4 regions of the Streptomyces sp. NPDC005551 genome follow, and region 2 is predicted to be linked to each of the others. Evidence: riboswitches for the same ligand, from Rfam matches in the RefSeq annotation. Region 2 holds a riboswitch; each other region holds the start of a gene.

Region 1 (6,973 bases), on a different contig from region 2:
CGGCCTCGCGGAGGTTGTCGAGGACGCTGCGGCCCACTCCGCCGGGCGAGCGGCCCGCGCCGATCACGGCCACCGAGCCGGGCGCGAGCAGCCGCTGCACGGACCGTGCCTCGGCCCGCTGCTCCCGCGCCCACTGGACGGCACGCGAGCGGTCCGTCGGCTCCAGTCCGAACTCGAGCCGGACCACCCCGTCCTCGAAGCTGCGCTTCTGCCGGAAGCCCGCGTCCGTGAACACCTTGATCATCTTGCTGTTGGCCGGCAGCACCTCGGCGGCGAAGCGGCGGATGCCGCGCTCCCGGGCCACCGCCGCGATGTGCTCCAGCAGGGCAGAGGCGACACCGCGTCCCTGGTGGGCGTCCTGCACGAGGAAGGCCACCTCGGCCTCGTCGGAGACGGGTGCGCCCTCTGCCGCGCCGGGCGCGGGGTGGGAGGAGGCGGGCAGGCCGTCGGGGGTGATGCGGTCGTACCGTACGGTCGCGATGAACTCGCCGCCGATCGTGGCCGCGAGTCCCACCCGGTCCACGAAGTCGTGGTGCGTGAAGCGGCGGACGTCCTTGGCGGACAGCCGCGGGTAGGGCGCGAAGAAGCGGTAGTACTTCGACTCGTCCGAAACCTGCTCGTAGAAGCTGACCAGGCGCTCGGCGTCGTCGACGGTGATGGGGCGGACGCGCGCCGTGCCGCCGTCGCGCAGCACCACGTCGGCTTCCCAGTGGGCGGGGTACTCGTGCCGGTCCGACGGGGTCTGCATGGGCCCCAGCGTACGGCTCGCGTCCGGCGACGTCGCGAGGCAGGCTTGGGGGTCCGCCACCGCCTCCGGGGGCGTGCCGGGTGACTCCTCCGGGGCTCGTCCCGGAGGCTCCCGCCGGGGTGGGCCCGCGGTCCGCCCGGGCACGCTTCACCGTATGGGACACTGGTCTAGACAACCTTGGAACACCGGAAGGGCAGCATCACATGGCTGAGCGCCGCGTCAACGTCGGCTGGGCCGAGGGCCTCCACGCCCGCCCCGCCTCCATCTTCGTCCGGGCGGCCACGGCCTCCGGCGTCCCCGTGACGATCGCCAAGGCGGACGGCAACCCCGTCAACGCCGCGTCGATGCTCGCGGTCCTCGGCCTCGGCGCCCAGGGCGGCGAGGAGGTCGTCCTCGCCTCCGACGCGGAGGGCGCGGACACGGCCCTCGACCGCCTGGCCAAGCTGGTCTCCGAGGGCCTCGACGAGCTTCCCGAGACCGTCTGACTCCTCGGACACTCTCTTGTGCGGCGAAGCCGCGTCGGCCCGACCGGTCGACGCGGCTTCGCCGTTCTCGCGCCTTTCCGGATCCCGTCGCTCGGCTCCGGTCGGCGGCCGGTCGATATCAGCACGCCGTCCGGACAATGCGACAGGCACCCGAAAAGGCGCGACGGGAATTCCCGGCGCACGGAAAGAGGGCAGCGGAAACAGCCGCCTTCCGAATATCCCTCTTTGTATACGGTGCTTCTGTTAATGCCGTGGGCCGGAGATGTTTACGGGAGGTTGCGAAGTCCTCACGCGGTCCGCGGGTCGGGCGCGCCGCGCGGAGCGGAAACGGTGCGCGGAGGCGGCGCGCTCGGCGTGCAGCGCGGTGATCGCGCGCGCCCGCTCACTGTCCCCGCGCGCGACGGCGTCCACGATGCCGCCGTGCTCCGCCCAGGCCTCCGCGGCGTCGGCCGGCGCCTCCACCGCGTACATCCAGGCGATCTTGTGCCGCAGCTGGGCGAGTGTCGAGGTCAGCGCGGGGCTCCCGGACGCCTGGGCGAGCGTCTCGTGGAACCAGGCCCCCAGGGACCGCAGATCCTCGCTGTGGCCTCTCCTGGCCCGCTCCTGCCCGAGCCTGACCAGGCCCCGCAGAACCTTGAGGTGGGCCTCGGTGCGGCGCTGGGCGGCCCGCGCCGCGCCCAGGGGCTCCAGCAGCATCCGCATCTCCAGGAGGTCCGCCGCCTCCTGTTCGGTGGGTTCCGCCACGCACGCGCCCGCGTGCCGCCGGATGACGACGAACCCCTCGGCCTCCAGCGTGCGCAGCGCCTCGCGCACGGGGACGCGCGAGACCCCGTAGCGGCGGGCGAGCAGTTCCTCGGTGAGCCGGCTGCCGCGCTCGTAGACACCCGCGACGATGTCGTCACGGATCGCCGTGCATACCGAGTGCGCCGGAATGCGCATGAGCGGACCTCCGCCTCAATCCTCGCGAAACGCCGTCGATTGACGCTCGTTCAGCGACTCTATTGCAGCGGGACGGAATTTCCGATGGCGGACCGGAATCCATATGCATTTTTTGGACGGACGCGCGTCCGAAACGCCGAAGGCCCCGGCTCGTCGAGCCGGGGCCTTCGGAAGTCGCCGGGTGTCAGAGGCTGACGCCGTGCGAGCGGAGGTAGGAGACGGGGTCGATGTCCGAGCCGTACTCGGCCGTCGTACGGGCCTCGAAGTGGAGATGCGGTCCCGTAGAGTTGCCGGTCGAGCCGGAGAGGGCTATCGGCTGGCCCGGGGTGACGGTCTGTCCCTCGGAGACGTTGACGGACGCCAGGTGGCCGTACATGGTGTACGTCCCGTCGTGCATCTTGATCACGACCTGGTTGCCGTAGGCGCCGGCCCAGCCGGTCGTGACGACGGTGCCGGCGCCGACGGCCTGGACGACGGTGCCCGACGCGGCGTGGAAGTCGACGCCGGTGTGGCTGCCGGAGGACCAGAGGCTGCCGCCGGTCTTGTAGCCGGTGGAGACGTAGGAGCCGGCGACCGGGGCGACGAAGGTGTTGAGAAGCTTGCGCTCGGCGGCGCGGGCGGCACGGGCCTTGACCTCGCGCTCCTTCTTGGCCTCAGCCATGACCCGCCGCTTCGCGGCCTCCTCGGCCTTCTTCAGCGCCGCGGCCTCGTCGGCGGCGTGCCGCTGGGCGGCGGCCTGCGCGTCGACCTGCTCGGCGACCGTGTCGCCGATGGTGACGGCCTGGGTCAGCCCGGTCTGCTGGACGGAGGCGGCGTCCGCGGCGAACGCGGGGGCGGCCAGGGTTCCGATGACACCGGTGGTGGTGAGAGCCGCCACGCCTGCCGCACTCTTGGTGGTACGCGTGATCCGGCTGGGACGACGGTGCTTCCCGGTGGCACGGGTGAACGCCATGAAGGGGCTGGTCCTTTCCTTCCCTCTCGCCTACCGGGTTAGCTGACGGGTTCGGAGCAGGAAGGTCTCCTACGGGCCTCCTTGGGGAAGGACGCCCGATTCACCCCAGGGACTGCGATGGGTCCCCGGCTCCCCTGGCTCGCGCCGTACGGGGACTCGGCGATGACTGTCCGGTGCCGCGGACGCGGCGCACTGCCCGACGAACAGTCGGACTGACGCTAAGGGGGGCGTCTTTCAATCGACAAACGAATCACGGCTTTTGTAGTGCACGCCACAGGGCAGAAGGGCAACGCCCCGGCAATACGGACATAACGCGGACGAAGCCGGGTAAGCGCGCGCGGAACCCCGGATGGACGACGGGTAAACGCGGGGACCCTGGTGACTCATCAGTCACCAGGGTCCCGTCGTCCGCGGGGCTCTACTCGGCCCGAACGACGCTCACTTCACCGATGCCGAGGGCCTTGACGGGCTCCTCGATCTGCGCGGCGTCGCCCACCAGGACCGTCACCAGGCGGTCGACCGGGAAGGCGTTCACGACGGCCGCGGTGGCCTCCACGGTGCCTGTGGCGGCGAGCTGCTGATAGAGCGTCGCCTGGTAGTCGTCCGGCAGGTGCTGCTCGACCTGGTCGGCGAGCGTGCTCGCCACCGCCGCCGCCGTCTCGAACTTGAGCGGTGCGACGCCCACCAGATTCTGCACGGCCACGTCGCGCTCGGGGTCCGTCAGACCGTCCGCGGCGAGCGTGCGCAGCACCTTCCACAGGTCGTCCAGTGCCGGACCGGTGTTGGGCGTGTCCACCGAACCGCTGATGGCGAGCATCGCGGCACCCGAGCCGTCCGGAGCCGAGCGCAGCACCTGGCCGAACGCCCGCACTCCGTAGGTGTAGCCCTTCTCCTCGCGCAGGACGCGGTCCAGGCGCGAGGTGAGGGTGCCGCCGAGGCAGTACGTGCCGAGCACCTGGGCGGGCCACACCCGGTCGTGCCGGTCGGCTCCGACGCGGCCGATGAGCAACTGCGTCTGTACGGCGCCGGGGCGGTCGACGATGATCACGCGGCCCCGGTCGTCGGCGGTGACCGGTGGCACCGGACGCGGCTCGGCCGGGGAGCCGGTCCAGGCGCCGAGCGTGTCGGCGAGCAGCGCGTCGAGGTCGACGTCGGTGAGGTCGCCGACGACCACGGCGGTGCCGGTGGCGGGACGCACGTGCTTCTCGTAGAAGGCGCGCACGGCCGCAGAGTCGATCTTCTGGACCGTCGCCTCGGTGCCCTGGCGCGGACGCGACATGCGCGAGCCGGCCGGGAACAGCTCCTTGGAGAGCTCCTTGGCCGCGCGGCGGGCCGGGTTGGCGCTCTCGTGCGGGATCTCGTCGAGCCGGTTGCGCACCAGCCGTTCGATCTCACTGTCCGTGAAGGCCGGTGCCCGCAGGGCGTCGGCGAGCAGGCCGAGCCCCTTCTCGAGCCGGGAGACCGGGACCTCCAGCGAGAGACGCACGCCCGGGTGGTCGGCGTGCGAGTCGAGGGTGGCGCCGCAGCGCTCGAGCTCGGCTGCGAACTCCTCCGCGGAGTGCTTGTCGGTTCCCTCGGAGAAGGCGCGGGCCATGATCGTGGCGACGCCGTCGATACCGGCGGGCTCGGCCTCCAGGGGGGCGTCGACGAGCACCTCCACGGCGACGACCTGCTGGCCGGGGCGGTGGCAGCGCAGAACCGTCAGGCCGTTGTCGAGCGTGCCGCGCTCGGGTGCCGGGAACGCCCACGGCCGGGCCTCGCCTGCCTGCGGCCGGGGGTGGAACTCCATCGTCGCGAGCTCGGTCACTTGGCCGACTCCTCGTCCTCGTCAGTGGCTTCGGCGGCCGCTGCGGCCTCCGCCTCGTCGGCGGCGACCGGCTCGTACACGAGCACCGCGCGGTTGTCGGGGCGCAGCCGGGCCTTGGCGACCTCCTGCACCTCCTCGGGGGTGACGGCGAGCACGCGCTCCACCGCGGTGAGGGCGAGCTGCGGGTCACCGAACAGGACGGCGTACCGGCACAATTCGTCGGCGCGGCCCGCGACGGTGCTCAGCCGGTCCAGCCACTCCCGCTCCAGCTGGGCCTGGGCGCGCTCCATCTCCTCGGTGGTGGGGCCCTCCTCGGCGAACCGGGCGAGCTCCTCGTCGACGGCCGCCTCGATGACCGGGACCTCGACGTCACCGGACGTCTTCACGTCGAACCAGCCCAGGGAGGGCGCTCCGGCGAGCCGCAGCAGACCGAACCCGGCCGCGACGGCGGTGCGGTCACGGCGGACGAGCCGGTTGTAGAGGCGGGACGACTCGCCGCCCCCGAGGACGGTGAGCGCCAGGTCGGCCGCGTCGCACGCGCGCGTGCCGTCCTCCGGGAGGCGGTAGGCGGCCATCAGCGCGCGGGCCGGGACCTCCTCCTCGACGACCTCGCGCAGCTGCTCGCCGATGATGTCCGGCAGCGAGCCGTCGCGCGGGGCGGGCTTCCCGTCGTGCCCGGCGATGGAGCCGAAGTACTTCTCGATCCAGGCGAGGGTCTGCTCGGGGTCGATGTCCCCGACGACCGACAGGACCGCGTTGTTGGGGGCGTAGTAGGTCCGGAAGAACGCGCGGGCGTCCTCCAGGGTGGCCGCGTCCAGGTCCGCCATCGACCCGATCGGGGTGTGGTGGTAAGGGTGGCCCTCCGGGTAGGCGAGGGCGGTCAGCTTCTCGAACGCGGTGCCGTAGGGCACGTTGTCGTAGCGCTGCCGGCGCTCGTTCTTGACGACGTCCCGCTGGTTCTCCATGGACTCTTCGTCGAGCGCGGTGAGCAGCGAGCCCATGCGGTCGGCCTCCAGCCAGAGAGCGAGCTCCAACTGGTGCGCCGGCATGGTCTCGAAGTAGTTGGTGCGCTCGAAGCTCGTCGTGCCGTTCAGCGAGCCGCCGGCGCCCTGTACGAGTTCGAAGTGGCCGTTGCCCTTCACCTGGCCCGACCCCTGGAACATCAAGTGCTCGAAGAGGTGGGCGAGGCCGGTCCGGCCCTTGACCTCGTGGCGCGAGCCGACGTCGTACCAGAGGCACACCGCCGCGACCGGGGTCAGATGGTCCTCGGAGAGCACCACGCGCAGGCCGTTGGCCAGGCGGTGCTCGGTCGCTGTCAGGCCGCCGGAGCCTGCCTCAGCTGTGGCCGTGTGACCCATGGGCATGTACGTCCCTTCGATCGCGGAAAACTGCAGAATTCCTGTCGGTCCTGCCACTGTATGCAAGCGCGCAGACGCCTGGCGAAGTTCCCGCACCTCGTACGCCCACAGCGAGACTTCCGCCGTGGGATCCGGACGCCTGCGCGAAGCGGTCACCGCGGGGTGGGCGGCCCGGTGGGCGGTCGCTCGCGGTGCCGCGTCGGGGGCCGGCCGGCCGGTCCTCCCCGGGGCGGCCGGGCCACCCGGAGCGGACGCACGGGCCACGAGCGGACGGTCGGGCCGGGCCGCGAGGGGGTGGTCGGGCCGGGCCACGAGCGGACGGTCGGGCCGGGCCGTCCGGAGCGCCGTGCGGGCGACCGGCGCGGGGGTGGCCGAGCCGACCGGAGCGGCCGTGCGGGCCGCCGGCGGGCGGGCCGCGGGGCCCGGCGGGAGCGGTTGGGGACGGGTAGTGGTCCGCGTTGTCAGTGGAGCGGTCCACAATGGTGCGCGTCAGAACCCGTTCATGTTGGTGAAGGAGCCGCAGCAGCGATGGCCCGCCGCAGCACGAAGACCCCGCCGCCCGACGACTTCGAGGAGCGGATCCTCGACGTCGACGTCGTCGACGAGATGCAGGGCTCCTTCCTCGAGTACGCGTACTCGGTGATCTACTCCCGGGCCCTGCCGGACGCGCGTGACGGCCTCAAG
Region 2 (6,973 bases):
TGCAGGGACGTACTGGAACGTACGGACCGAGGCGGTGCCGACATGATGCCTCCTCACGCGCCGTCACGTATCGCGGCGATGTAGTCCACGGAGTCCCCGGGCGAAAGAGCGTGCGCCCGAAGGGTGTTGAAGGCCTCGGTGTAGGCCCGGAGGTCTTCTTTCCGTTCGAGGTGGAAGCTACTCGTCATGTGGTCAAGAACAACCACATCCAGATCAGATGTGTTCGGAAATGAGAAGATAACGAAAGGGCCGCTGATCCCGACGTGGGCTCCGGACGCGAACGGCAGGACCTGGAGCCGTACGTGCGGAAGGCGCGCCGCCACCAGGAGCCGTTCCAGCTGCCGTCGCATCACCGCGCGTCCGCCGACGGTCCGCCGCAGCACGGCCTCGTCCAGCACGGCGCTCAGTTCCAGGGGCGGATGCGAACGCAGCACGTCCTGCCGGGCCAGCCGCACCTCCACCAGCGCGTTCAGCTTGCCGTCCTCCAGGCCCTCCACGGCGGCCCGGGTGACGGCGCGGGCGTACTCCGGCGTCTGCAGCAGGCCCGGCACCACGCAGGTCTCCAGTGTGCGCATGGCACTCGCCTGCGACTCCAGGCTGATGAAGTCGCGGTACGCCGGAGGGAGCACGCCGCGGTAGGCGTGCCACCAGTGGCGCCCGTCGCCGTCGGAGCCGGCCAGGGCGACGAGCAGTTCGCGCAGTTCGGGGCTCTGGACGCCGTACGCGTCGAGGAGCCGCCGTACGTCGGGCGGCTTGGCGCCGCTGGTGCCGGTCTCGATCCGGCTGACCTTCGACTGGTGCCAGCCGACCAGCCGGGCCGCCTCGCCGCTGGTGAGCCCCGCCCGGCCGCGCAGGGCGCGCAGTTCGGCGCCGAGCTTGCGGCGCCGCACCGCTGGACCGTGTCGCATGGCCGCCTCCTTCCGCCCGGTGAGCGGCGTCCCCGGCGACGGTAGAGGATGCGCCCGGTGCCCGGCCGAACGGGCTCGTTCGCGTGGAGTTCACCGCATCGAGCGACAGATATATGCACATCCCGGTGGATCGCGCCCGCGACGGGTGCGGCGATGGCAGTCTGGCGCGAAGCACCGGTCCGGGACCGTACTCGAATCATCCGCTCCGTGTCGGACTACGGGTCCCGTGGGAAAGGGACGACGTCGCCATGGCAGATCACCAGGAAGCATCCGTCACTCTCCCGAGCGATCCCGCATCGGTCTGCGCGGCCCGGACCTACGTCATCGGTGTCCTCGCCGACTGGGGCCTGCCGAGTGGCACGGAGGCCGCCGAGACCGTACGCCTGATCGTGTCCGAGCTCGCCACCAACGCCGTCCAGCACACCCTCGGGCAGTCTCCGACCTTCACCGTGGACGTCGCGCTCGAGCGTGACGAACAGCTGCGCATCGGAGTCACCGACAGCCACCCGCGGTTCCCGAAGCGACTGCCCGCCGCCGTCCAGCAGGACAACGGCCGGGGACTGGTCATCATCCGCTGGCTGACCGCCGAGTGCGGCGGCAGGCTGAGCGTGCGGCCCACCCGCGAGGGCGGCAAGACGGTCGTGATCGAGCTGCCGTGGTCCCTCCCGGCCCGGCCGGTGACGCCGGGCCGGGAACCTTGACACCGCCACCCCGCAGCCGCGCCGCCGGGGGCCGTGGCGGCCCTCACGGGCGCCGGCCCGGACCTTCGTGCTCCCGGGTCCCCGAGGGAGCCCCTTTCGCCCGGAGGGCGCGCCGCACGAGCCGGGGCAGGACGCCCCACAGCGCCGCGCAGACGACCAGCGTGCCCGCCGCCGCGGCGATTCCGCCGCCCCTGCCCAGGGTCACGTCGACGACGAGCAGGACGGAGCCGGTGAACGCCAGCATCAGGACGCACAGCCCGGCCGTGGCCAGATGGGAGGAGACCCGCACGATGGTGGCCTTGGCGTTCTGCTGGAACAGCGACCGGTGCAGGGCCGCCGGGGCCACGAAGAGCGCGGCGGCCAGCACGGCGAGCAGCAGCGTGGTGACGTACGTGACGCGCTGCACCGTGTCGAGGGTCGGGAACCGCTGGGTGAACGCCAGGGTCAGCAGGAAGGCGAAGAGGATCTGCACGCCGGTCTGGACGACGCGCAGCTCCTGGAGCAGCTCGGCGAAGTTGCGGTCGGCGCGCTCCGGGGGCGTCTCGTTCCGCGCGGATCGAGGGTGTCGGTCGTCCATGGGCGGACGAGTATCCGTTTCCGGCCATGGTCACGCCCTCCGGGGGCGGCGGCGCCCGCCGCCGCCCCCGGAGGGAGCCGGTCAGCCGACCCGGCCGTACCAGACGCTCTTCGTCCAGATCTTCGTGAGCTTCACGACCTCCCCGGTCTTCGGGGAGTGCCAGATCCGTCCCTTCCCGGCGTAGATGCCGACGTGGTACACGTTCCGGCCCGAATGGAAGAACACGAGGTCTCCCGCCCTGCGGTGCGAGGCGGAGACGTGGTTGGTCTTGTTGTACTGCGCCGCGGCCGTACGAGGCAGCTTCTTGCCGGCCTTCTTGTACGAGTAGAGCGTGAGCCCGGAGCAGTCGAAGCGGCGCGGCCCCGTCGCGCCGTACTTGTACGGGGCACCTTTCTTGGAGGCCGCGATTTGAAGCGCCTTCGTCGCCGATGTGGCCGCGGCGGCGTCGGATGCGGCGCCGGGGACCACGAGGCTGCCGCCGACGGCGGCGATGGTGAGGGCCGAGGCCGTACCGGCCCGGGTCCACAGCGACGGGACACGATTGAGCGCAGTCATGCGCAACCCTTCGTCAGCCGCCTGTGAAGGATGACCTGTCGGATTCGGGCTGGCGAAGTAGCCCGGCCGCGATGTGCGGCTTCACCCCAAGGACCGCCCGGATCTCTCCGGCGGCCCGTCGTGCTGGGTCCTCCACTCCTGCCGATCCACTTCTGTCGACCGGTCATCCGGGCGGCGGCAGGACTCGGCGTCCGCCCGGATCGCCCCGCCGCTTCGGCGGGGGCTTGTCGTCGCAGGGATCTTCACTCATGGAAGTCCGAAAATCCGAACGGAATCGGAGATTTGTGGGGTTACTCACCACTCACCCGTTCGGGTGGACACCCCCTGTTTCGAACGGAAGTTGGGGGTGTCGACCAAGCCCGCACCTGCGGCGGAACGCTTCATTCCGCCCCGGCTCTCCACGCGTTGCGCAAGTTGAGGGGGTCTATGACCGGGGGTGCGTCTACGCCGTTGGGGGGTACGCCGTTTGGTGCGTTTGTGTCCCGGACCGGACGCCGCGCGAAGCCGGCGCCCGCCGGCCCCGGGCGACGGCGCGCCGGGTGTCCGCCGTCGGCGGCAAGGTGACGCGGGAGGCCCGTCGTTCGCCTCCGCGGATCCGTACGGTCCGCTCCACGGGCGGCGCGTGGACTTCGCTTCCGCCCCGTTGGTCCATCGGAGTGGGCGCGTGCGGTGCCCGACGGGCAGGGCCGGCCCAGCCGGGGGTCATGAGCGGATCAAGAGCTGGTTAACGTAGTTGAAACTCCGTCCAACTAGCCTGCCGATCCACGCCACCAGGGGTTTCCTTATCCGGATTGAGCCTGACCGCCCAATCTGCCTGTGTGTTACACCTATCCCGTCGCGGTGGCTGCGGCAACCGGACCCCGCACGGTCCGGGCGAGGACTGTGAGGTGGGACGCCGTGCAACTGACCCCGCACGAGCAAGAGAGGCTGCTGATCCACGTGGCCGCCGACGTGGCCGAGAAGCGCCGGGCCCGCGGGCTGAGACTGAACCACCCCGAGGCCGTCGCCCTCATCACCTCGCACCTCCTGGAAGGCGCCCGTGACGGCCGTACCGTCGCCGAGCTCATGGCCTCCGGGCGCAGGCTGCTCACCCGGGACGACGTCATGGAGGGCATCCCCGAGATGATCCACGACGTCCAGGTGGAGGCGACCTTCCCGGACGGCACCAAGCTCGTCACCGTCCACGACCCGATCGTCTGACGGGGGAGCGGCCCGATGATCCCCGGAGAGATCCTGTTCGCCGACGGGCCCGTCGCCTTCAACGAAGGCCGCGAGGTCACCCGGCTGACCGTCCTCAACTCCGCCGACCGCCCCGTCCAGGTCGGCTCCCACTACCACTTCGCCGAGGCCAACCCGGGTCTGGACTTCGACCGCGCCGCCGCCCGCGGCAGGCGGCTGAACGTGGCCGCGGGCACCGCCGTGCGCTTCGAGCCCGGTATCCCCGTCGACGTCGAACTCGTTCCGCTCGCCGGTGCCCGGGTGGTGCCCGGCCTGCGCGGTGAGACCGGAGGTGCCCTCGATGCCTGAGATCTCGCGTGCCGCGTACGCCGATCTGTTCGGGCCCACCACCGGCGACCGGATCCGGCTCGCCGACACCGATCTGCTCGTCGAGATCGAGGAGGACCGCTGCGGCGGTCCCGGCCGCGCCGGCGACGAGGCGGTGTTCGGCGGCGGCAAGGTCATCCGCGAGTCCATGGGCCAGGCGCGCGCCACGCGCGCGGACGGCACCCCGGACACGGTGATCACGGGAGCCGTGATCATCGACCACTGGGGCGTCGTCAAGGCCGACGTCGGCATCCGCGACGGCCGGATCACCGGCATCGGCAAGGCGGGCAACCCCGACACGATGGACGGCGTCCACCCGGACCTCGTCATCGGCCCCGAGACCGAGATCGTCGCGGGCAACGGGCGGATCCTCACGGCCGGCGCCATCGACGCGCACGTCCACTTCATCTGCCCGCAGATCGCCGACGAGGCGCTGGCGGCCGGTATCACCACGCTGGTCGGCGGCGGTACCGGACCGGCCGAGGGCTCCAAGGCGACCACCGTCACCCCCGGCCCCTGGCACCTGGCCCGGATGCTGGAGGCGATGGAGCGGTACCCGCTCAACATCGGCCTGCTCGGCAAGGGCAACACCGTCTCGCACGAGGCGATGCTGTCCCAGATCCGCGGCGGCGCCCTCGGACTGAAGCTGCACGAGGACTGGGGCTCCACCCCGGCCGTCATCGACGCCTCGCTCACCGTCGCCGAGCAGACCGGCGTCCAGATCGCCATCCACACGGACACCCTCAACGAGGCCGGGTTCGTGGGCGACACCCTCGCCGCCATCGCCGGCCGCACGATCCACGCGTACCACACCGAGGGTGCGGGCGGCGGTCACGCGCCGGACATCATGACCGTGGTCTCCGAGCCGCACGTGCTGCCCAGCTCCACCAACCCGACCCGGCCCTTCACCGTCAACACCGCCGAGGAACACCTCGACATGCTGATGGTCTGCCACCACCTCAACCCGTCCGTCCCCGAGGACCTGGCCTTCGCCGAGTCGCGGATCCGGCCGTCCACCATCGGCGCGGAGGACATCCTGCACGACCTGGGCGCCATCTCGATCATCTCCTCCGACTCGCAGGCGATGGGCCGGATCGGCGAGGTGGTCATGCGGACCTGGCAGACGGCGCACGTGATGAAGCGCAGGCGCGGGGCGCTGCCCGGCGACGGACGCGCGGACAACCGCCGGGTACGTCGCTATGTCGCCAAATACACGATCAACCCGGCCGTGGCGCAGGGACTCGCCCGCGAGATCGGCTCGGTGGAGACCGGCAAGCTCGCCGACCTCGTGCTGTGGGAGCCCGCCTTCTTCGGCGTCAAGCCGCACCTCGTCATCAAGGGCGGGCAGATCGCCTACGCGCAGATGGGCGACGCGAACGCCTCCATCCCGACCCCGCAGCCGATTCTGCCCCGGCCCATGTTCGGCGCGATCGGACGGGCCCCCGCCGCCAACTCGTTCAACTTCGTGGCTCCGGCGGCGATCGAGGACGGGTTGCCCGAACGGCTCGCGCTCGGCAAGCGGTTCGTACCCATCGAGTCCACGCGGGCGGTGACCAAGGCCGACATGCGGGAGAACGACGCGCGTCCGCAGGTGCGCGTCGACCCCGACAGCTTCGCCGTGCACATTGACGGGGAACTGGTCGAGGCGACACCGGCGGCCGAACTGCCCATGGCCCAGCGTTACTTCCTCTTCTGATGACGCGCGCAGCACTGCTCGTCCTGGCCGACGGCCGTTTCCCCGCCGGAGGGCACGCCCACTCCGGTGGGGCCGAGGCGGCCGTCAAGGCCGGGCGGATCACCGGCGCGGCGAGTCTCGAGGAGTTCTGCCGGGGGCGGCTGCACACCACCGGCCTGGTGACGGCCGCCCTGGCCGCGGCGGCGGCTAGCGGAGCCGACCCGGGTGAACTGGACGCGGCCGCGGACGCCCGCACGCCGTCGCCCGCCCTGCGAGCTGCCGCCCGGCGGCTCGGGCGGCAGCTCGTGCGGGCCGCCCGGGCGGCGTGGCCGAGCATCGAACTGGACGACCTGGCACGGCGGTTCCCGAAGGGGGCGCACCAGCCCGTCGTCCTCGGGCTGGCAGCCGCAGCCGCCGGACTGACGCCGGAGGACGCCGCGTACTGCTCCGTGTACGAGAGCGTGAGCGGCCCGGCGACGGCGACGGTACGGCTGCTGAGCCTCGACCCGTTCGAGGCGACCGGCGTGCTGGCGCGGCTTGCGCCCGAACTGGACCTCGTGGCGCGGGCCGCGGCGGACGCCGCCCGGCGTGCGCTCGTCGACGGGGTCGACGTGCTGCCGGCCGCCTCCGCTCCGCTGCTGGAGATCGGGGCGGAGGCGCATGCCGCCTGGTCCGTGAGGCTGTTCGCCTCCTGATCCTCCGGGGAGGAATTCGCGCCGTCCCTTCCCTTCCTGTCCGAGGGGCTCCGCCCCCGGACCCCACGTACCGTCCTGCGGCCTCGTCTCGAACGCCGGACGGGCTGAAACCTGGAGCCGCTTCATGCATCTCGACCACACCCACCTCCATGACGGGCCCTCGGCCGTGGGGGCCGACGCCCTCCGGGGCGACGGCCGTCGGCGGGCGCTGCGGATCGGGCTCGGCGGGCCCGTCGGGTCGGGCAAGACCGCGACGGTCGCCGCGCTCTGCCGGGCGCTGCGCGACGAGTTGTCCCTCGCTGTCGTGACGAACGACA
Region 3 (6,973 bases), on a different contig from region 2:
ACGCGAGGCGCCGCTCCTCCTCCAGTTCCTTGGTCTGGCCGAGCGCACGCATGTGCGGGAAGACGCCGTCCTCCATGCCGGTGAGGAAGACGACCGGGAACTCCAGGCCCTTGGCGGTGTGGAGGGTCATCAGGGTGATGACGCCGTTGCCGTCCTCCTCGTCGGGGATCTGGTCGGAGTCGGCGACGAGGGCGACGCGCTCCAGGAACTCGGCGAGGGTGCCGGCGGTCTCGCCCTCGCCGGCCTCCTGCTCGAACTCCAGTGCCACGGCGGCGAGTTCCTGGAGGTTCTCGATCCGGGTCTCGTCCTGCGGGTCCGTCGAGGCCTGCAACTCGGCGAGATAACCAGTGCGTTCGAGGACGGCCTCCAGGACCGTCGCCGGGCCGGCGCCGGACTCGACGACCGTCCGCAGGTCCTCCATCAGCGTGTTGAACCGCTTGACGGCGTTCGTCGAGCGGGCCGCCATGCCGTACGCCTCGTCGACACGGCGCAGTGCCTGCGGGAAGCTGATCTTCTCCCGCTGGGCGAGGGCGTCGATCATGGCTTCCGCCCGGTCTCCGATGCCGCGCTTGGGCACGTTCATGATGCGGCGCAGCGGGACCGAGTCCTCCGGGTTCGACAGCACGCGCAGGTACGCGAGGACGTCGCGGACCTCCTTGCGCTCGTAGAAGCGGACGCCGCCGACGACCTTGTACGGCAGGCCGACGCGGATGAACACCTCTTCGAACACACGGGACTGGGCGTTCGTACGGTAGAAGACGGCCATGTCTCCCGCCTTGGCCTCGCCCGCGTCCGTGAGGCGGTCTATCTCGTCGGCGACGAACTGGGCCTCGTCGTGCTCGGTGTCGGCGACGTAGCCGGTGATCCGCGCGCCCGCGCCCGCGTTGGTCCACAGGTTCTTGGGGCGGCGGGACTCGTTGCGCTCGATGACCGCGTTCGCGGCGCTCAGGATCGTCTGGGTGGAGCGGTAGTTCTGCTCCAGCAGGATCGTCGTCGCGTCCGGGTAGTCCTCCTCGAACTGGAGGATGTTGCGGATCGTCGCGCCGCGGAAGGCGTAGATCGACTGGTCGGCGTCACCCACGACGCACAGCTCGGCGGGCGGCAGGTCGTCCTCGCCCGGCGGCACGTCCACCGGGTGCTCGGCGGTGCCGACGAGTTCGCGGACGAGGGCGTACTGCGCGTGGTTGGTGTCCTGGTACTCGTCGACGAGGACATGGCGGAAGCGGCGGCGGTAGTGCTCGGCCACGTCCGGGAAGGCGCGCAGCAGATTGACCGTCGTCATGATCAGGTCGTCGAAGTCGAGCGCGTTGGCCTCGCGCAGCCGCGACTGATAGAGCGCGTAGGCCTGAGCGAGGGTCTCCTCGAAACCTCCCCCCGACTCCGTCCGGGAGGCCCCGCCGGCCTGGGCGGCGAAGTCCTCCTCGTCGATCAGCTCGTTCTTCAGGTTCGAGACCTTGGCGCTGAACGACTTCGGCGGGTAGCGCTTCGGGTCGAGGTCCAGGTCGCGGCAGACCAGGGCCATCAGCCGCTTGGAGTCGGCGGCGTCGTAGATCGAGAACGACGAGGTGAAGCCGAGCCGCTTCGACTCGCGGCGCAGGATGCGGACGCACGCGCTGTGGAAGGTCATCACCCACATCGCGTTGGCGCGCGGGCCGACGAGCTGCTCGACGCGCTCCTTCATCTCGCCCGCGGCCTTGTTCGTGAAGGTGATCGCGAGGATCTGGCCGGGGTGCACGTGCCGCTCGCCCAGCAGATACGCGATGCGGTGCGTGAGCACGCGGGTCTTGCCCGACCCGGCACCGGCCACGATGAGCAGCGGCGAGCCGGCGTGCGCCACGGCCGCGCGCTGGTTCTCGTTCAGCCCGTCCAGCAGCGCCGCCGGGTCCACGGCGGGGCGCGCCGCACCGTCGCGGTAGTACGCGTCCCGGCTCGGGGGCACGTCGAAACGGCCGCCGAACAGGTCGTCCGGAAGCTGCTCCGGCGTCCCGTCCTCGGGCGGCGGCGGGGGCTCTTCCCCGTGGGCCCCGGAGGGCTTGAGGTCCGCCAGGAAGCTGTCGTCAAAGAGGCTGCTCATCGCCATCCGAGTCTAGGCCGCCCCACTGACAGCCCGTGGCCACGCCGGGAACTCCACCGGCCTCCCGAAAGCGGACGGACCACCTCCGGTGCCGCCCCGGAGGCTGCCCGCCGGACGCGTTCTCCCTGCCTGGAGCCCATGGCCCGACTCCGCCTCGCCCTCCGGGTCCGTGTCGTCACCTGGGGTGACCGGCGCGGACGAGACGCACGCCACGTCACGCGGACCGCGCGGACCGTCCGGACACCGAGTCGTCCGACGGCGCGAAGCGGCCCCCGGAAAGAAGGTCACGAAAACGTATCGGGCATATCGGCCATCAACCTTCACAGAAGCCACACGAGTTGGCTAACGTGCCGGTCAGGCCGCCCGACCCAACCGGCGAACGACGCCGGGCCGCGCGGCCTCCGCCGAATCCGGCGCGCCCGCGCGGCAGCCGGAACCGGGGACCCACCGATCTTCGGGGTGAATCGGTCCGACCGCCTGTCCGGGCGAGGACCGTAGGGCAACCCTTCCGAGCCACCCGCCCGAACCCGACAGCTAACCCGGTAGGCGGATCATGGAAGGAGTCGCCTCTCTTGGCGTCGCAACGCACCACGCGTCCCGCAGTGACGCGCGTAGCGGGCGCACGGGTCCCGGGTCTCGCCACGGCGGCCCTCACCTCCGTGGCCCTGCTCTCGCAGACCGCGAACGCCGCACCCTCGGCCGATTCCGAGCCGAGTCGCGAGGAAGTCCGGAAGAAGGTGGACGACCTCTATCACCAGGCCGGGACGGCCGCCCAGCGGTACACCGGGGCAAGGGGGAAGAGCTCCCAGCCGCGCACGCGGGACGACACCCCCCGCGACGACACGGCCGGCCGTACCGGGAGGCCCGGCACCACGCGCGCGGAACCGGTTCCGTACGCCGTCACCCTGTCCCGCACCGGGGCCGCCGTCTCCGACGCCGCGCCCCTCCTGCCGGCCGGCCACACCGCCGAGCAGGCGGCGAGGGTGCGGAAGGGGCCCGAGGCCGCGGGGGGTTCGGCGAAACCGGCCGTCCCGCAGCGGACGCTGAAGTCGGCCAAGGCGCAGGTGCAGCGGAAGCTCGCCGACGCCCGCGTACTGCTCGCGCAGCTCACCGCCGCGGAGCAGGCGCGGCTCACGTCGGTCGAGGAGCGGCAGCGGGAGGCCGCGGAGCGCAGGACCGAGGAGCCGGCCCGCCAGCAGACCGCTCAGGAGAAGCAGCGCCCGGAGGCGCCCGCCCGGCAGGACCCGGGCTCCCCGGCCGACGGCCCGGACGGCACGGCGGACGCCCCCTCGTACGCCACCACGGCCAACACGGTGCTCGCCACGAACGACCCGTCCTGGACCACCACGGCCGACACGGTGCTCCCCACGAACGACCCGTCCTGGACCACCACGGCCGACACGGTGCTCCCCACGAACGACCCGCCCCGGGCCACCACGGCCGACACGGTGCTCCCCACGAACGACCCGCCCCGGGCCACCACGGCCGGCAAGGTGCTCGCCTACGCCCGGGCGCAGATCGGCAAGCCGTACGTCTGGGGCGCCATGGGTCCGGACTCGTACGACTGCTCCGGTCTCACGCGGGCCGCGTGGATGGCCGCCGGTGTCTTTCTGCCCCGCACCGTCCGGGACCAGGCCGACGCGGGCACCAGCGTCCCGCTCTCCGAGATCGCCCCCGGTGACCTGGTCTTCTTCGACGACGACAGCAGCCACGTCGGGCTCTACGCCGGCCACGGGATGCTGATCCACGCCCCGAGGCCGGGTGCCCACGTCCGCGAGGAGCCGCTCCACCACGGCGGCGAGTCGTCGGTCCACAGCGTCGTGCGCCCGGCGTGAGGGCTGGACCGCGTTAGGCGTGACGCGGTGTCCGGCGTGATCCCACGGTCACGCCGGACACCGGCCGACGGCGGTCCGAGAAGGCTCACGGCCTCAGGTCCAGAGCACCGCGATGAAGATGTTCGCCGTGGTCAGCAGGCCGACCGCGGCGAAGGCGCCCTTCTCGACCTTCTCCTCGTCACGCTTCACGTAGACGAGACCGAGGATCACGATCAGCAGGGCCAGCTTCACGCCGAGCTTGATGTTGTCGAGCGGGTTGTCCTCGGCCTGGTTGAGGCCGACCAGTACGACGCCGGTGACCAGCATGGTGAGCGCGCCGTGCAGCATCGCGGGGACGAACCGGGCCGTGCCCCGGCCCATCGCCTTCAACTGGGTGAGGAAGCCGCCGAGCAGCGCGGCGATCCCGATGATGTGCAGGCCGACGAAGAGATGGATGAGTACGTCCATGGGGCCGGAGCCTAATCGGGCGCCCCGGTGTCTCCCCGCACCGGCCTCCCCCGGGCCGCCTGCCCACCCGGGCCACCCGGGCCGCCCGAGCCACCCGGCCCGCCCGAGCCACCCGAGCCACCCGAGCCACCCGAGCCACCCGAGCCACCCGAGCCACCCGAGCCACCCGAGCCACCTGGTGGGCTCATAGCACCCGGGTCTCCCCCGCCACCCGGACAACCGCCGCATCGGTCAGGACTCGGCGTCGAGCCGACACCCGCGGCCCGGGATCGCGGTCGCATACGGTCACCCGGCGGTCCACTCCCGCCACTTCCGCACATGCCGTCACGGCCCCCGCCCGCCCGCGTTTAGCGTCCTCCCCCAGGTGACCGGCTCTCCACCGCCGCCCCTGGCCAGGGGCGGCACCGGTCACTTCCGCCGAAAGGTCCGGCGGCGCCCCGTTCCCCTGTGCGGGCCGCCGCCGGACGCGTCACCGCCTCCCGCTCGGACGGTCGTGCGGCCCGAGTCTTCACGAAAGGATGTGTGCCCTCGTGGCATCGCACCGCAAGCCCGGACACCGTCCGTTCGGCGGCAGGACGGCCCGCACCGCCGCCACCATCGCCCTCGCGGGCGCGGCGACGGCCACGGCGTTCGAGGGCACGGGGTACGCCGAACCGCAGCTCACCCCGGCGCAGGTCAAGGCCAGGGTCGACAAGCTGTACCAGGAGGCGGAGGCCGCCACCGAGAAGTACAACGGGGCGAAGGAGAAGGCCGACAAGGGGCAGCAGCGGCTGGAGACGCTGCAGGACGAGGCGGCTCGCCGGACGGACCGCCTCAACTCGGCGCGCGACACGCTGGGTTCCATCGCCACCGCGCAGTACCGCAGCGGTGGCCTCGACCCCGCGGTGCAGCTCGCGCTCTCCGACGACCCCGACCGGTATCTGGACGGGGCCGCGCTCGCCGAACGCGCCGGGAGCCGGCAGGCCTCGGCCGTGGAAGACGTACGCGAGCAGCTGCGGGAGATCAGGCAGCTGCGCGGCGCCGCACACGTCCAGCTCGCCTCCCTCACGTCACGGCAGGCGGAGCTGAAACGCCAGAAGAAGAAGATCAACGAGAAGCTCGGGAAGGCCCGGGAACTGCTGTCCCGGCTCACGGACGAGCAGCGGGCGCGGCTCGGGGCGGCCGGCGGCACCGGACACGCGTCCCGCTCGTCCGCGCGGGCCCCCGGCGTCCTGCCCTCCGGCGGCGGTGCGGAGGCCGCCCCGGCCACGGCGCCCGGCTCCCGCGCGGGCGCCGCGGTCGCGTACGCCTACCAGAAGATCGGCCGACCCTATGTGTGGGGCGCCACCGGCCCCGACGCCTTCGACTGCTCGGGGCTCACGCAGGCCGCGTACCGCGCCGCGGGCGTCGCACTGCCGCGTACGACGTACGCGCAGATCGGCACGGGACGACGGGTCTCCCGCGCCGAACTCCGCCCGGGCGACCTGGTCTTCTTCTACTCCGGAATCAGCCATGTGGGCATCTACGTGGGGCAGGGCAGGATGATCCACGCCCCCAACCCGTCGGCGCCGGTGCGGCTGGCCCCCATCGACCAGATGCCGTTCGCGGGGGCTACGCGGGTGGTGTGAGGACCCCGTACGGCAAGTGAAGGATTCCGGCCGGACGCGGGTACGCGCTGATGGCATGGGCACGTTCGCGCGGTAGCGTCGACGACAGTCGCGTACCGCCGCCCGTCGTCGCCCCGCATCATCGACGCCCGCCGCCGCTCGAAAGGTCCCGATGCCGCACTCCCCGCTGCCACCGCTTCCGCCGCCGTGGCACCCGCGGACCTGGCCGGACCGGTCGGCGCTGCTTGCCGACCGGGGACGGGCCCTGGAGGAGCTGCGCGCGCGGAGCCTCGGGGTGCACCGGGTGCTGCTGCTCTGGCTGCTGTCGCTCGCGGCGATCATCGGGTGGGCGCTGCTGGTGCTCCCGCTCCAGCAGTTCGAACAGGGCGATCCCACCGGCTTCGTCCTCGGGCCGATCTTCGCGCTCCTCGGCCTGGCCTCCCTCGCCCCACCCGTCGTCGCGATCGCCGTCGGCGTGCGCCGCGACCGCCAGATCCAGCAACTCCTGGACGCCTGGCTGGTGCTGGACAGCCACCCGCCGACCGACGCGCGCCTGCGCTCACCCGGCCTCAGCCTCTTCTGGCTGCTCTCCTCGGCCGGCATGTGCGCGATCGGCCTGTGGGCGTCCCTCGCGGCGGTCGCGGGGGCCGAGCCGACCGCCCACAGTGAGGTCGCCCTCGGGACGGGCACCGGTCTGATCCTGTGGCTGACCGGCCTGATCGGGATCGCGAAGGCCGTACGCCACTACCGGTGGGCGCTGCGCATGCTCGGACCGGCGGCGGCCGGAACACCCCGCTGAGCCCGGCCGCTCACACCAGCCGGCGCGCCGTCGCCCAGCGGGTCAGCTCGTGGCGGTTCGACAGCTGGAGCTTTCTCAGCACCGCGGAGACGTGGGACTCGACCGTCTTGACGGAGATGAACAGCTGCTTGGCGATCTCCTTGTACGCATAGCCGCGGGCGATGAGGCGCAGAACCTCGCGCTCCCGCTGGGTGAGCCGGTCGAGGTCCTCGTCGACGGGCGGGGCGTCGGT
Region 4 (6,973 bases), on a different contig from region 2:
GGGGACCACCGGTGACCTCAGCCGCAAGACCTTCACGGTGGGCGGGACCGAATTCCCGTACGGGGCGTTCATCAACGCCGCCATCAGCTTCCTGCTCGTCGCGACCGCCCTGTACTTCCTCGTGGTGCTGCCCGTGAACAAGCTGCACCAGCGTTTCGCGCCGAGCCACGACGTGCAGGCACCCAAGCGCGAGTGCCCCGAATGCCTCAGCCCCGTGCCCACGGAGGCCCGCCGCTGCGCCTCCTGCACCAGTCCGCTGCCGGCGCTCCCCGCCCAGGTGACGGCCCAGTCGGCTGCGGACGGCACCGTACCGGCGGCTGCGGACGGCACCGTACCGGCTCGTCAGGACCGGTGAGAGCGCCGGTCTGTCGGGCGGGGCGGCACGCAGGCTGCCCCGTCCAGGACGCTCGGTCCGAGCTGCCGCGCGGAAGCCGGGCCGACGCCTGTTACGACTCGTCCCGGGCGGGAAGTCGCAGCCCATGAACGCATGGGCTGACTTTCGTGAAAAGGATCATCGGTTGACGCGGCGGGTCGCCGGGTGGCAGTCGGACTGTGCGCGGCGCGTGCTGCCGGCGGTGGAGGACGCCGCCCAGCACACCAAGCTGTGGTGGGGTGCCGCCGCCGTCATGTCCCTGGCGGGCTGGAGAGGCCGTCGGGCCGCTGTCGCGGGACTGGCGAGCATGGCCGTGGCGGAGCTGGTGTCCAACGCCGTGCTCAAGCAGGTGTGCGAGCGGGAGCGGCCGCCGAAGGAATGGATCTCGCACGAGGACGTGCACGAGCGGCCCGACTCCTCCTCGTTCCCCTCCGGGCACACCGCCGCGGGCGTGGGGTTCACCGCCGCGGTGGCGGCGGTGTGGCCCCTGGCGGGCGCCGTGTGTGCGGTTCCGGCCGCGATGGTGGCCACCGAGCGGGTGCACACCGGCGCCCACTATCCGTCCGACGTCGCGGCCGGAGCGGTGATCGGCCTGGCCGCGGCAGCTCTGGTGCGCAAGAGCCCCCGGCTGGCGCTGCGTCTGCTGCGGTGAGCCCCGGGGAGCACCGCTCCCCACCGTGGCCGCCTCGGTGCGGGTGGCCGTCCGACCCCTCGGCGGGCCGCGTCTCCATGAGCGGCCCGCCGTCGCCGTTCGTTTTGTCCCGTCAGCCGTCAGCCGTCAGCCGTCAGCCGTCAGCCGTCAGGCGCCGACCACCGGACACCCTGCGGCAGATGTCCTTCAACGTGCCGTCTGAACCTTCTGTCCCATTTAGAGGCATGAGTCCCAACTGGTGCATCAGCAAGGCCTCCTGGCGGAGTGGCGCGTGAGCAGCGTCATACCGGTGACAATGCGTCGTCAGCCCGGTTTCTCAAGTCTTCGGGATTACCAAGCGATTGCGGACCCGGAAAGATCACTCGTCGACGGACAGTGACCGGCAATCCGGACATCGATCAAGAAATGGGTGCGCACAGAAAACCCACAAGGTTGTCGACGCCCTCTCATGTCGCCTACGTTCACCCTCACTCCGGACGGACGCCCAATCCTGCCGCCGCCCGGAATCCCGCACACTCACCCGTCCACGGCAGGAGCGGGGGACCCACAGGTACGACGCCTGTTCCGGTCTCCGGACAGGCTAGGGGTTGAGCCGCGCGCAACGCGGCCGGGCATCTCCAGCTCGCACCCGACAGCTGACCTCGCAGGCGCCGGAGAGGAATGCACCATGCCCGCGAAGGGTAAGCACCGCCGTCCCAAGTCCCTGCGCCTCACCCGCTCGATAGCCGTCGTCGGCACCGGTGGCGCCGCACTCGCCCTGCCCCTGATGGGAGCCGCGGGCGCCCAGGCCGCGACTCCCGCGGCCGCCGTCTCCGCCGCTCCGGAGAAGGCCGCCGCCGCGCCGGCCGCCGCCCAGAAGGTCGCGACGAAGACCTACGCGGTCAAGGCAGGCGACTCCCTCGCGAAGATCGCCGACACGCAGCACGTCGCCGGCGGCTGGAAGAAGCTCTACCAGGACAACCGCGCGGTCATCGGGGGCGATCCGGCACTGATCCACCCGGGTCTGAAGCTGACGCTCGGCGGCAAGGCCGCGTCCCCCGCCGCCCCGTCGTCCGGCAAGACCACCCAGACGACGAAGACGAAGGCCGCTCCGGCCGCGGCCACCAGCAGCTCCGGCTACACCATGCCGGTCGCGGGCGCCACCGTCGGCACCGCCTACAAGACCGCGGGCAGCATGTGGTCCAGCGGCTACCACACCGGTGTCGACTTCGTGGTCCCGACCGGCACCTCCCTCAAGGCCGTCGGACCCGGCACCGTCGTCTCGGCCGGCTGGGGCGGCGCGTACGGCAACCAGGTCGTCATCCGGCACACCGACGGCCTGTACTCCCAGTACGCCCACCTGTCCTCGCTGTCGGTCTCAGCCGGGCAGACCGTGACCGGCGGCCAGCAGATAGGCCTGTCCGGCGCGACCGGCAACGTCACCGGACCGCACCTGCACTTCGAGATCCGCACCACCCCGGACTACGGCTCGGACGTGGACCCCATCGCGTACCTGCGCGCCCACGGCGTCTCCGTCGGCTGACGCCCGCACACGCCGCCGAAGGCCGGACCCCGATCCCCGGGGTCCGGCCTTCGGCGCGCACGGCGCCGGCGACGAGGTGTGCGGAGCCCGCGCTTCCGGGCGTTGAGGCTCGTCAACCGCCCCTGCGCACCGCCTTATTCCGAGGTTGACCAACACTTGACGAGTGGCTTATCTCACCAGCCGTCAACCCCTTCCTACGGTCGCGTAGCTCACATCGGAGGGGAATCATGGGCCGATGTGGCAGACGATTCGAAGAGTGACAACAGATCAGTGATCGGGTCGTACGTGGCGGTGGGGGACAGCTTCACCGAAGGCGTCGGCGATCCCGGTCCGGACGGGGCCTTCGTCGGCTGGGCCGACCGGTTCGCGGTACTGCTCGCCGACCGGCGTCCCGAGGGCGACTTCGGCTACACCAACCTCGCCGTACGCGGGAAACTGCTCGACCAGATCGTCGAGGGCCAGCTCCGGCAGGCCAAGGAACTGGCGCCGGACCTCGTCTCGTTCTGCGCGGGCGGCAACGACATCCTCCGGCCGGGCACCGACCCCGACGAGGTCGCCGAGCGCTTCGAGCGCGCGGTCGCCGACCTCGCCTCGGCCGTCGGCACCGTCATGGTCACCACCGGGTTCGACACCCGCACCATGCCCGTGCTCAGGCATCTGCGCGGCAAGATCGCCACGTACAACGGGCATGTGCGGGCCATCGCCGACCGTTACGGCTGCCCGGTGCTGGACCTGTGGTCGCTCAAGACCATCCAGGACCGGCGCGCCTGGGACGGCGACCGCCTCCACCTGTCGCCCGAGGGACACACCCGGGTCGCCCTGCGGGCCGGCCAGGTCCTCGGCCTGGAGGTCCCGGCGGACCCGGACCAGCCGTGGCCCCCGCTGCCGCCGCGCGGCACCTTCGAGGTGCGCCGCGACAACATCCAGTGGGCGCGCGAGTACCTGGTGCCCTGGATCGGCCGCCGACTGCGCGGCCAGTCCTCCGGGGACCACGTGGCGGCCAAGGGCAGCCTGTCACCGGACGACATCAAGCTGCGGATCGCACCGGCGGTGTGAGGAACCGGGCAGAGGCCCCCGCCGCGCGGGCGGTGCGCCCGGTACGGCGGGTCAGCCGGCGGCTCAGCCGGGCGGTGACGTCAACGCCTCGCGATCCAGGCCCAGTTCGCGGGCGAGGGCCTCGTCCACCCATGCCCGGGTGCGCGCCCGCGACACGGCGCCGGGGTAGGCCGTCATCTGCACGGCGAGACCGTCCAGCAGGGCCGTGAGCCGCAGGGCCGCGTCCATGGCATCCGGGCAGCGGAACTCGCCCGCGGCCACGCCCTCCGCGATCACCTCGGCGAGCGCGGCCTTCCACTGCCGGTCGAGGTGCTGAGTGACCTCGCGCAGCCCCGGCTCGCGCAGGGCCACCGCCCAGCCCTCGATCCACAGCCGCCAGCCCTTGGCCTGGCCGGTCGGCGCGTACCAGCGGACGGCCGCCCGCAGCCGCCGAAGCGCCGACGTGCGCCGGCCCAGCAGCTTGCGGAGCCGGGCGAGGTCGTCCTCGGCGGCGAACGCGAACGCCTCGGCGACCAGTTTCTCCTTGGTCGAGAAGTGGTAGAGCACCAGCGCGTTGCTCACCCCGAGCGCCGCGGCCACGTCCGCGATGCGCACGGCCGCGACACCGCGCGCCTCGATCTGTCCGATGGCGGCCCGCAGCATCTCCTCGCGCCGCTGGACCACACTCAACCGCACTCTCGCCACGCGGCAACCCTAATCCGTCGCGCGGCGCACCCCGGACGCCGGCCCGGCCTCACCGTGAACGCGTGAGCTGCGCCGACACCGACACCGACGCCGCTGACGCCGACACCGGCCCTGCTCGGGCTGGACGCGTGCTCCGCTCCGTCACGGAGCCGGACCGTCACCGGTACCAGCCGAACCGTTCCGCGATCACCGGCAGCCGGTCGGCGGCCACGGCGTGGGCCGCCGCCCGGGGAGTCGTGCCGTCGGCCTCCGCACGCGCCAGCACGTGGCCGATCAGGACGCGCATCGCGCGACGGAGGTACGCGAACGCCTCGTCCGCGTCGGGACCGACGTCACCGAACAGCGTCCACCACCACCAGGCGTTGGTACCTGAGTTGACCACCACGTCTGGCAGGACCGTGATCCCGCGTGCGGCGAGCAGGTCCTCCGCCCCCGGCAGGACGGGCATGTTGGCGGCCTCCACGATCCAACGGGCCGTGATCCCGGCCTGGTTGACGGTGTCGACCGCGTACGAGACGGCGGCCGGCACCAGGACCTCGGCGTCGGTGAAGAGCCAGGCGTCGCCCGGCAGTTCACGGTCCCGGGGGCGCAGCGCGGCGCGGTCGACCGTCCCGTACGCGTCCCGCGCGGCCAGCAGCGTCTCCACATCGAGCCCCCGGGGGTTGGCGATCGTGCCTTTCACGTCGGCGACGGCCACCACGGTGAGCCCGGCGCGGGTGAGGAACCGCGCCGTCGCCCCGCCCATCGTGCCGAACCCCTGCACGGCGACCCGAGTTCCCGAGTACGGCACGCCCGCCCGGTCCAGCACGGCGAGGACGGCCTCGGCGACACCGCAGCCGCCGGCCAGCTCGTCGAGCCCGATGCCGTCCACCTCGACCGCGAAGGCGTCCGCGAGGCGGCGGCGGGCCGCCGCCTCGTCGTCGAGCAGCGGATACACCGCCTGGACGGAGGAGACGAGCCCCGCCTCGGCCGCCGCCCGGTCGACCAGGTCCTGGGTCAGGCCGAGATCCTCTCCGGTGGCCCAGACGGTCTCGACATAGGGGCGCACGGCGCGCAGATACCGCACGAGCACGCCGTACGCGTCCGGATGCCGGGGGTCGCAGTCGATGCCGCCCTTGGCACCGCCCAGGGGAATGTAACGGCCCTCGGGGTTGTAGTGCAGCGCCTCTTTGACGGTCATGCCGCGGGCGAGCGCGGCGACCTCGTCCACCGTGCAGCCCTCCCGCATCCGCAGTCCGCCGCTGGAGACGCCCCGTACCAGCCGGTCGACGACGAGGTGGCCCGTGCGCCCGGTGACGTGGTCGGTCCAGGTCAGCCGGATGAACGGGGCGTCGGCGAGGGGGGTCATACGGGCTCCAGGGACGGCGACCGGTGGCGGGCCCGGCCGGGACGGCCGGCCGGGCCGCGCCCCGCGTCGGGATCCGCAGGGATGATATCCGCGTGACGGCCTCTACTGAACGGCGGGTCAGTCCGCGCCCGGGGTGGGCGGGCGGACCGGGTGCTCCGCGGGGCGCGGCCCCGACGGGGCGATCCGGTGCCGGGGGATTCCGGACACCCTGTCGTCACCCGCCCGACCCGGGCCTGTCGGAGGGGCGGACCATAATGGAATGTCCGACCCACTCCACCTGGAGGTTGCCGTGACCGGTTCCCGTCTCCCGAACTCCGGGCTCCGCTCGTTGCGGCCCGCCGCCTTCGGCGCGGATCCGAGCGGCGAGCGCCTCGAGCGCATCCGCAGATCACCTCACTTCGCCGACGGTGTCTTCAAGAACCCGGAGAGCGCCCGTATTCGGCCCGACGGCTCCATGGTCGAGTTCGCGAAGGTCTACTTCCGCCGCGAGGAGCGCGTCCACCGCTTCCCGGCCGGGACGGTGCCGGTGCACCCCACGACGCTCGCGGACCTGGACAGGCCCGCCGTGAGCGGACTGCGGATCACCTGGATGGGGCACTCCAGCGTGCTGGCCGAGATCGACGGGCACCGGGTGCTCTTCGACCCGGTCTGGGGTGAGCGCTGCTCCCCGTTCCCCTTCGCCGGGCCCAGGCGGCTGCACCCCGTGCCCCTGCCCCTGGCCGCCCTCGGCCCGGTCGACGTCGTCGTCATCTCGCACGACCACTACGACCACCTCGACATGCCCAGCATCAAGGCCCTCGCCGGCACGGACACCGTGTTCGCGGTCCCGCTCGGCGTCGGCGCGCACCTGGAGCGCTGGGGCGTCTCGGCCGACCGCCTGCGCGAGCTGGACTGGAACGAGACGACGAGGGTGGGCGGCCTGTCCCTGACCGCCACCCCCGCGCGTCACTTCTGCGGCCGCGGTCTGCGCAACGCCCAGCACACCCTCTGGGCCTCCTGGGCCGTCTCGGGCGACGAGCACCGGATTTACCACAGTGGGGACACCGGCTACTTCGAGGGCTTCCGGGACATCGGCGCCGGACACGGCCCGTTCGACCTGACGATGATCCAGGTCGGCGCGTACAGCGACTTCTGGCCGGACATCCACATGACACCCGAGGAGGGCATGCGCGCCCACCTGGACCTCCAGGGCGGCCGGCCGGCCGGCGTGATGATGCCGATCCACTGGGCGACGTTCAATCTCGCGACGCACCCCTGGGTGGAGCCGGCCGAGGGGACGATCGACGCGGGCCGTGCGGCGGGCGCGCGCGTCGCCCTGCCGCGGGTCGGTGAACCGTT

The links. Region 2 has a riboswitch for cyclic di-AMP ahead of ACFYP4_RS17515 (C40 family peptidase). Riboswitches for the same ligand answer to the same signal wherever they lie in the genome.
Region 1: it holds a riboswitch for cyclic di-AMP, as region 2 does, so the genes downstream of both, ACFYP4_RS00435 (M23 family metallopeptidase) here and ACFYP4_RS17515 (C40 family peptidase) in region 2, are expected to answer to the same signal.
Region 3: it holds a riboswitch for cyclic di-AMP, as region 2 does, so the genes downstream of both, ACFYP4_RS23665 (NlpC/P60 family protein) here and ACFYP4_RS17515 (C40 family peptidase) in region 2, are expected to answer to the same signal.
Region 4: it holds a riboswitch for cyclic di-AMP, as region 2 does, so the genes downstream of both, ACFYP4_RS11870 (LysM peptidoglycan-binding domain-containing M23 family metallopeptidase) here and ACFYP4_RS17515 (C40 family peptidase) in region 2, are expected to answer to the same signal.

The regions. Positions count from the first base shown of each region.
Region 1 is NZ_JBIAJE010000001.1:111,599-118,571, reverse strand. It holds gene ACFYP4_RS00450 (GNAT family N-acetyltransferase) at 1-748, opposite strand, end outside; gene ACFYP4_RS00445 (HPr family phosphocarrier protein) at 952-1,233, shown strand; gene ACFYP4_RS00440 (GntR family transcriptional regulator) at 1,477-2,172, opposite strand; gene ACFYP4_RS00435 (M23 family metallopeptidase) at 2,357-3,124, opposite strand; cyclic di-AMP (ydaO/yuaA leader) riboswitch at 3,137-3,296, opposite strand; gene ACFYP4_RS00430 (pitrilysin family protein) at 3,543-4,931, opposite strand; gene ACFYP4_RS00425 (pitrilysin family protein) at 4,928-6,295, opposite strand; gene ACFYP4_RS00420 (DNA topoisomerase (ATP-hydrolyzing) subunit A) at 6,818-6,973, shown strand, end outside.
Region 2 is NZ_JBIAJE010000005.1:483,767-490,739, reverse strand. It holds gene ACFYP4_RS17535 (DUF397 domain-containing protein) at 1-44, opposite strand, end outside; gene ACFYP4_RS17530 (helix-turn-helix domain-containing protein) at 54-908, opposite strand; gene ACFYP4_RS17525 (ATP-binding protein) at 1,157-1,609, shown strand; gene ACFYP4_RS17520 (DUF6328 family protein) at 1,653-2,186, opposite strand; gene ACFYP4_RS17515 (C40 family peptidase) at 2,268-2,741, opposite strand; cyclic di-AMP (ydaO/yuaA leader) riboswitch at 2,745-2,941, opposite strand; gene ACFYP4_RS17510 (urease subunit gamma) at 3,639-3,941, shown strand; gene ACFYP4_RS17505 (urease subunit beta) at 3,957-4,268, shown strand; gene ACFYP4_RS17500 (urease subunit alpha) at 4,261-5,982, shown strand; gene ACFYP4_RS17495 (urease accessory UreF family protein) at 5,982-6,656, shown strand; gene ureG (urease accessory protein UreG) at 6,781-6,973, shown strand, end outside.
Region 3 is NZ_JBIAJE010000008.1:130,168-137,140, forward strand. It holds gene pcrA (DNA helicase PcrA) at 1-2,074, opposite strand, end outside; cyclic di-AMP (ydaO/yuaA leader) riboswitch at 2,467-2,639, shown strand; gene ACFYP4_RS23665 (NlpC/P60 family protein) at 2,647-3,909, shown strand; gene ACFYP4_RS23670 (hypothetical protein) at 4,003-4,356, opposite strand; gene ACFYP4_RS23675 (NlpC/P60 family protein) at 4,887-5,963, shown strand; gene ACFYP4_RS23680 (hypothetical protein) at 6,115-6,741, shown strand; gene ACFYP4_RS23685 (LuxR C-terminal-related transcriptional regulator) at 6,752-6,973, opposite strand, start outside.
Region 4 is NZ_JBIAJE010000003.1:801,191-808,163, reverse strand. It holds gene mscL (large conductance mechanosensitive channel protein MscL) at 1-355, shown strand, start outside; gene ACFYP4_RS11875 (phosphatase PAP2 family protein) at 519-1,025, shown strand; cyclic di-AMP (ydaO/yuaA leader) riboswitch at 1,533-1,688, shown strand; gene ACFYP4_RS11870 (LysM peptidoglycan-binding domain-containing M23 family metallopeptidase) at 1,693-2,547, shown strand; gene ACFYP4_RS11865 (SGNH/GDSL hydrolase family protein) at 2,818-3,603, shown strand; gene ACFYP4_RS11860 (TetR/AcrR family transcriptional regulator) at 3,667-4,266, opposite strand; gene ACFYP4_RS11855 (Glu/Leu/Phe/Val dehydrogenase dimerization domain-containing protein) at 4,445-5,635, opposite strand; gene ACFYP4_RS11850 (MBL fold metallo-hydrolase) at 5,895-6,973, shown strand, end outside.